3 regions of the Nonomuraea sp. NPDC005650 genome follow, and region 2 is predicted to be linked to each of the others. Evidence: predicted binding sites of a transcription regulator. Region 2 holds the regulator's gene; each other region holds the start of a gene.

Region 1 (2,197 bases), on a different contig from region 2:
CCCCAACCTGACCCCCACGACGACCGCCCCACCCCGGCCCTCCGGCACCCCGCCCGTGGCCTTTCCAGACGCGCCGCTCGGGACGCTTCCAGGCGCAGCGCCCGTGACGCCACTCACGACGCCTCTGGGTACGGTCCCCGGCGCATCGGGCGGCTGGCCGGCCGTCTCCGAAGGCCCCACGTTGCCCTGCCCCGGCCGCTGGGCCCAGAACCGGCTCCGCCCCGACTCCCCGTCGGCCCGCGCACCACCCTGCCGATCGTCGGCCGCGTCGGCCGCGCCCTGCTCGGGTGCGCCGGACGTAGGTCCGTGGCTGGGCACGTGCCCATGGCCGGGTGCGTGTGCACGGTCCGGCGGGAGGGCGCTGGGCGGCGTGTCCACGGCCGCCGTCCCGGGCGCCGGGTTCGCGGCCACCCCGGGCGCCGGTTCCAGGGCCGCGGCAGTCTCCAGCATGCGGTCCGTGGCGCCCGCCAGGGCCGTCTGGATCTCGGCGATCGAGCGCCCGGCCGCCTGCAGCCGTTTCACGGCCACGAGTTGCAGCAGGTGCCGCCGGCCGTACTGGGCGATGCGGCCGCGCCTGGTCAGCGGCGGGTCCACCAGCCCGATCGTCGTATACCACCTGATCAGCCGCTCGCCGGGCACATCGCGGACCCGGCCGTTGACGAGCGGCGCGCCGTCCGGGCTCGCGCGCAGCGCCAGCGCCGCGCGCTCGGCCAGTTCGCCGATGGTCCAGGTGTCGCTCATACCTCCACAATGACACTGTCATTATTACACTGTCAACGAGACGGAAGAATGACCGCCGCCATGTCGTTCTAAATAGGGAAAAGTCCGACCGACGGGGAGGAACAGGACATGGCCATGATCACTGGCCCACTCTCGGGTGACGCCAAGAACACCGTCGCGCAAGCCCTGCAGGGCGCCCTGGTCGATCTGATCGACCTCTCGCTGGTCGCCAAGCAGGCGCACTGGAACCTGGTCGGCCCGCACTTCCGCCCGATCCACCTCCAGCTCGACGAACTCACCGATCTCGCCCGGACCCACATGGACGCCATCGCCGAGCGCGCCGTCGCCATCGGGGTCAACCCCGACGGACGTTCGGCCACGGTCGCCAAGTCCACGAAGCTTCAGCAGCCGGAGTCCGGCTGGATCGAGGACGGCAAGGTCGTGGCGACGATCACCGACGTGCTGCAGGGCATCAGCAAGCGGATGCACGAACGCGTCCGGACGACCGACGAGCCCGACCCGGTCACCCAGGACCTGCTCATCGCGGTAGCGCAGGACATCGACAAGCAGCACTGGATGTTCCAGGCCCAGGGCTGACCCGCCGGCGAGCCCGGGAGCCCGCACGGACGGGAGCCCGGGCTTTGGCATGTCGTGAGGGAGACTCGGGCCCGGCCGGAGAAGTGCAGGTCAGCGGCTCGCGGGCGTGAGTTAGCCGGATGATCGCGCAGTGGGAGTCCGGGGTTTGCGCAGAGTTTGATGTCGCGAGTCCCTGCCATTCATGTCGGTGCGGTCGACTAGCGTGGCACCTAGAGGGAGGCCCCACGATGTCCCACAAGACTCTTCTCCGCACGGGCCCGCTCTTGCCGGGCGGCATCAGCCCGTACGGACCGCTCGGCCTGGCGGGCGCCGACGGTCTCGCGCTGCCCTCGGGCTTCACCGGCAGGGTAGTGGCCCGCTCGGGTCACAAGGTCGCCGGGCTGACCTGGCACGCGGCCCCCGACGGCGGCGCCTGCTTCCCCGACGGCGCCGGCTGGATCTACGTGTCCAACTCCGAGCTGCCCCTGCTCGGCGGCGCGTCGGCGCTGCGCTTCCGCGCCGACGGCACCGTCGGCGACGCGTACCGCATCCTGTCCGGCACCGACCTCAACTGCGCGGGCGGCGCCACGCCGTGGCACACCTGGCTGTCGTGCGAGCTGGGCCACCGCGGCCGCGTGTTCGAGTGCGACCCGTACGGCGCCCGTGCCGCCCGGCCCCGCCTGGCCATGGGCCGCTTCAAGCACGAGGCCGCCGCCTGCGACCCCGAGCGGCACGTCGTCTACATGACCGAGGACGAGCCCGACGGCTGCTTCTACCGGTTCAGGCCGGGCGACTGGGGCGACCTGACGGAGGGCACGCTGGAGGTGCTGTGCTCCTCGGGTCACTGGCAGGCGGTGCCCTCGCCGGCGGCCCTGCTCACGGAGGCCCGCCACCAGGTCGA
Region 2 (2,197 bases):
ACTCCTGGCAGGGGTGGCGGATGATGGTGCCGAAGCCGCCGCACTGCGGGCACGGCCGCGAGGTCATGACCTGGCCCAGGAACGAGCGGGTGACCTGGGAGATCTCGCCGCGCCCGTTGCACATGTCACAGGTGTCGGGGTGCGTGCCCGACGCCGCCCCGGCCCCGTGGCAGACCTCGCAGAGCACGGCCGTGTCGACGACCAGCTCGCGCGTGGTGCCGAACGCCGTCTCGCGCAGGTCGAGCTCGACCCGGATGGTGGCGTTGCGTCCCCTGCGGGCACGCGAGCGCGGCCCCCTGGCGCCGGCCGCGGTGCCGAAGAAGGCGTCCATGATGTCGCTGAAGGGGAAGCCCGCTCCGAAGCCGCCGGCGCCCGCGCCTGCCCCGGCGCCGCCGAAGGGGTCGCCACCCAGGTCGTACATCTGGCGCTTGTTCGGGTCGGACAGCACCTCGTAGGCCTGCGTGATCTCCTTGAACCGCTCCTGGGTCTCAGGATCGGGGTTCACGTCGGGGTGCAGCTCGCGGGCAAGTCGGCGGTAGGCCTTCTTGATCTCGTCCTGACTGGCGTCACGGCGCACCCCGAGGGTGGCGTAATAGTCGCTGTTTGCCACTTATCGACCTCTTATGATGCAGCCAGGATCTGGCTGACGTAGCGTGCCACCGCGCGTACGGCGCCCATCGTCACTGGGTAGTCCATCCTTGTGGGCCCCAACACCCCGAGCCGGGCCAGTTGGTTGTCGCCTGAACCGTATCCGGTCGCGACCACGGATGTCCCACGCAGATAGGGGTTTTCGGAGCCGATGCGCACGGTGAGCGCGGACGGTGTGTCTGCGGATGTCTCGCCGAGCAGCCTCATGAGGACGACCTGCTCCTCCAGGGCCTCCAGCACGTCGCGCAGGCCGATCGAGAAGTCGGCGCCCGCGAGGTTGGCCGCGCCGGCGAACACGATCTTCTCGTCGTGCCGCTCGACCAGTGTCTCGAGCAGCACAGAAAGGATCGTCGCCACGACGGGCCGGTCTTCGAGAGGGAGCCGCTCGGGCAGGTCGGCGACCAGCTCGGGCACGTTGCTCAGGCCGCAGCCGTCGAGGCAGGCGTTGAGGACCGCGCGCAGGTGGGCGATGCGGGTGTCCTCCACCACCTCGGGCAGCTCGATGACGCGCTGCTCGACGCGGCCGGTGTTGGTGATCAGCACGAGCATGACCCGCCGGTCGTTCAGCGGCACCAGCTCGACGTGCCGGACCGTCGAACGCGTCAGCGTCGGGTACTGCACGACCGCCACCTGCCTGGTCAGCTGCGCGAGCAGCCGGACCGTGCGGGTGACCACGTCGTCGAGGTCGACCGCGCCGGCCAGGAAGGTCTCGATGGCCCTGCGCTCGGCCCCCGACAGGGGCTTGACCTGCGAGAGCCGATCGACGAAGAGGCGATAGCCCTTGTCGGTCGGCACGCGGCCCGCGCTGGTGTGCGGCTGGGTGATGTAGCCCTCCTCCTCCAGTGCGGCCATGTCGTTCCTGACCGTCGCCGGGGAGACCTTCAGGTTGTGGCGCTCGGCGAGCGCTTTGGAGCCCACCGGTTCGTTGGTGGACACGTAGTCTTCGACAATGGCGCGGAGCACCGCCAGTTTCCGATCGTCGAGCACGTGCTCACCTCCTGCCTCTGACATCTTAGGAACGCAACCATCTAGCACTCTGAGTTCCTGAGTGCCAAGTGTACGGCTCTCGCCCACAAGGTGCGATAACACAAGGTCGCAACCAGGCTCCTAGCTTCTTACAAGCGGCAAGTACCAGACTTGCCGACATGAGCGACAACTCCCCGCCTCCGCCGTACGGGCCCCAACCCGGCTCGCAACCCGGCCCCCAACCCGGGTCCCAGCCGGGTAACGGGCCCGGTAACGCGCCGGGTTATGGGCCGGGTCACGGGCCTGCGCCCGGCTCGCAGCCTGGCTACGGCCCTCAGCCCGGGTCCCAGCCCGGCTACGGTCCTCCGCCCGGCTATGGGCAACCGCCGCAGTACGGTCCGCCGCCGCAGTACGGGCCTCCGCCCCAATACGGCCCACCTCCTCAGTACGGACAGTACGGCCAACAACCCCAATTCCCCGCACGAATCGACTCGAAAGCCATCAAACCGCGACTTTGGTGGATCGGGCTCGTCTGGGGCATCGCCGTGGTCTGCACGATCGTGGGCGTCGTCCTGTTCACCAC
Region 3 (2,197 bases), on a different contig from region 2:
GACCTGGCCACCGGTCAGGATGGCGATGTCGTTGAGCATGGCCTTGCGGCGGTCGCCGAAGCCCGGGGCCTTGACGGCCACGGAGCGGAACAGGCCGCGGATCTTGTTGACGACCAGGGTCGCCAGGGCCTCGCCCTCGATGTCCTCGGCGATGATCAGCAGCGGCTTGCCGGACTGAACGACCTTGTCGAGCAGCGGCAGCAGGTCCTTGTTGGCGGAGACCTTGCTGTTGACGATCAGGATGTACGGGTCCTCGAGCACGGCCTCCATGCGGTCCGAGTCGGTGACGAAGTACATCGACGTCATGCCCTTGTCGAAGCGCATGCCCTCGGTGAGCTCAAGCTCGAGGCCGAAGGTGTTGCTCTCCTCGACGGTGATGACGCCTTCCTTGCCGACCTTGTCCATCGCCTCGGCGATGAGCGAGCCGATCTCGGGGTCGGCGGCGGAGATGGAGGCCGTGGAAGCGATCTGCTCCTTGGTCTCCACGTCCTTGGCCAGCTTGGAGAGCTCCTCGCTGACGCGCTCGACGGCGGCCTCGATGCCCTTCTTCAGGGCCATCGGGTTGGCGCCGGCGGCGACGTTGCGCAGACCCTCACGCACCAGCGCCTGGGCGAGCACGGTGGCGGTCGTGGTGCCGTCGCCCGCGACGTCGTCCGTCTTCTTGGCGACTTCCTTGACCAGCTCGGCGCCGATCTTCTCCCACGGGTCCTCGAGCTCGATCTCCTTGGCGATGGAGACACCGTCGTTGGTGATCGTGGGGGCGCCCCACTTCTTCTCCAGCACGACGTTACGGCCCTTGGGCCCCAAGGTCACCTTGACGGCGTCGGCGAGCTGGTTCATACCGCGCTCGAGACCGCGCCGGGCGTCCTCGTCAAACGCGATCATCTTGGCTGCCATAAGGCTAGACCTCCCAGATGCAGGGTGGCTTGTCGTGGACCGAGCCGACGCCCGCGACGGCATGGGTCAGCATCTCCTGCGGCAGACCCCATCGTCCCGATCCGAATGTTGGCACTCTGCTGCACAGAGTGCCAACGAACTGTTTAGCACTCTACCCTGCCGAGTGCAAGCGAGAAGCCTCCTACCGGGGCTTTCCTCCCCGGATCGGCCTGCTTGGCGGGCCGTGCCCCGGCTGTCCGTCGTCGTCGGCGGGACCCCGTACCTGCGACGAGCCGCGTCCAGGCCACCGCAGGTAGCGGGATCCGTACCCACGGCGAGCCGCCTCAACGCGGCTCGCCGTGATCGAGTCGACGAGAGAAAGGTTGCGGGTTCGCCCGGACTGCGTTGCCGTGCGATCCCCGCCGGTGCATACCAGGGGGGTGTATCAGACCGCGCGGACGGACTCCGCTTGAGGCCCCTTCTGGCCCTGCGTGATCTCGAACTCGACGCGCTGCCCCTGTTCGAGAGATCGGTACCCGTCCATCATGATCGCTGAGTAATGGACGAATACATCCTTACCACCGTCTACCGCGATGAAGCCGTAGCCCTTGTCCGCGTTGAACCACTTGACGGTGCCCTGCGCCACTTCCGACTCCTCTTACTGGACTTTCAGATCTCACCCATTCCTCCGCGAGACCCGTTATCGCCCGACTTAACGGAAAATCAGCCAGACGATCGCCCTCGACCATACCTGTGGCACGGGGTTTGGCAACAGAGTCAATCTGCAAACGACGCATTTCTTCGCATCGAAGGCGGTTCAACGTTTCATTTGGCCTGGAAATGGAGAAGGCGCCCACTAGGGGCGCCTTCTCAGGTGTGATCTATGGCACTCAGCCGCCGGCTACCGCCGGGATGATTGAGATCTGAGTGCCCTCAGGTGCCGGAGTGTCCAGCCCTTCGGCGAAACGGACATCCTCTTCCCCAACGTAAACGTTGACAAAACGACGAATCTTGCCCGATTCATCCAGAATTCTCGCGCCGATCCCCGGGTAGTCAGAGTCGAGCTTGGTGAGGACGTCACGAAGAGTCGCGCCCTCGCCACTGACTTCGGCGTTGCCCCCGGTGTAGGTGCGCAGAATGGTGGGAATCCGCACCGAAACGCTCATGGTTTAACTTGCCTTTCCTGGTTGTCAGACAGCCGCGCGGAACGCGTCGAGGGAGGGCCGGATCACGGCCGTGGGCTGGGCGTCGTCGCTGATCGCGTCGAGCGTCTTGAGGCCGTCGCCGGTGTTGAGGACCACGGTCTCGGCCTCGGGGTCGA

Evidence for each region. The regulator HrcA, encoded in region 2, represses chaperone genes, less so after heat shock. The targets are predictions, from matches to a motif close to TTGGCACTCTCNNNNNGAGAGTGCCAA.
Region 1: ABZS69_RS02700 (DNA starvation/stationary phase protection protein) is a predicted target of HrcA. The motif match lies at 751-777, and genes of this name have one in related genera.
Region 3: groL (chaperonin GroEL) is a predicted target of HrcA. The motif match lies at 1,006-1,032, and genes of this name have one in related genera.

The regions. Positions count from the first base shown of each region.
Region 1 is NZ_JBEXCR010000001.1:587,688-589,884, reverse strand. Features, by position in the region: gene ABZS69_RS02705 (MerR family transcriptional regulator) at 1-741, opposite strand, end outside; gene ABZS69_RS02700 (DNA starvation/stationary phase protection protein) at 850-1,317, shown strand; gene ABZS69_RS02695 (alkaline phosphatase PhoX) at 1,545-2,197, shown strand, end outside.
Region 2 is NZ_JBEXCR010000009.1:143,431-145,627, reverse strand. Features, by position in the region: gene dnaJ (molecular chaperone DnaJ) at 1-610, opposite strand, end outside; gene hrcA (heat-inducible transcriptional repressor HrcA) at 622-1,635, opposite strand; gene ABZS69_RS17465 (hypothetical protein) at 2,160-2,197, shown strand, end outside.
Region 3 is NZ_JBEXCR010000015.1:31,404-33,600, reverse strand. Features, by position in the region: gene groL (chaperonin GroEL) at 1-897, opposite strand, end outside; gene ABZS69_RS25680 (cold-shock protein) at 1,322-1,522, opposite strand; gene ABZS69_RS25675 (MoaD/ThiS family protein) at 1,767-2,042, opposite strand; gene thrC (threonine synthase) at 2,067-2,197, opposite strand, start outside.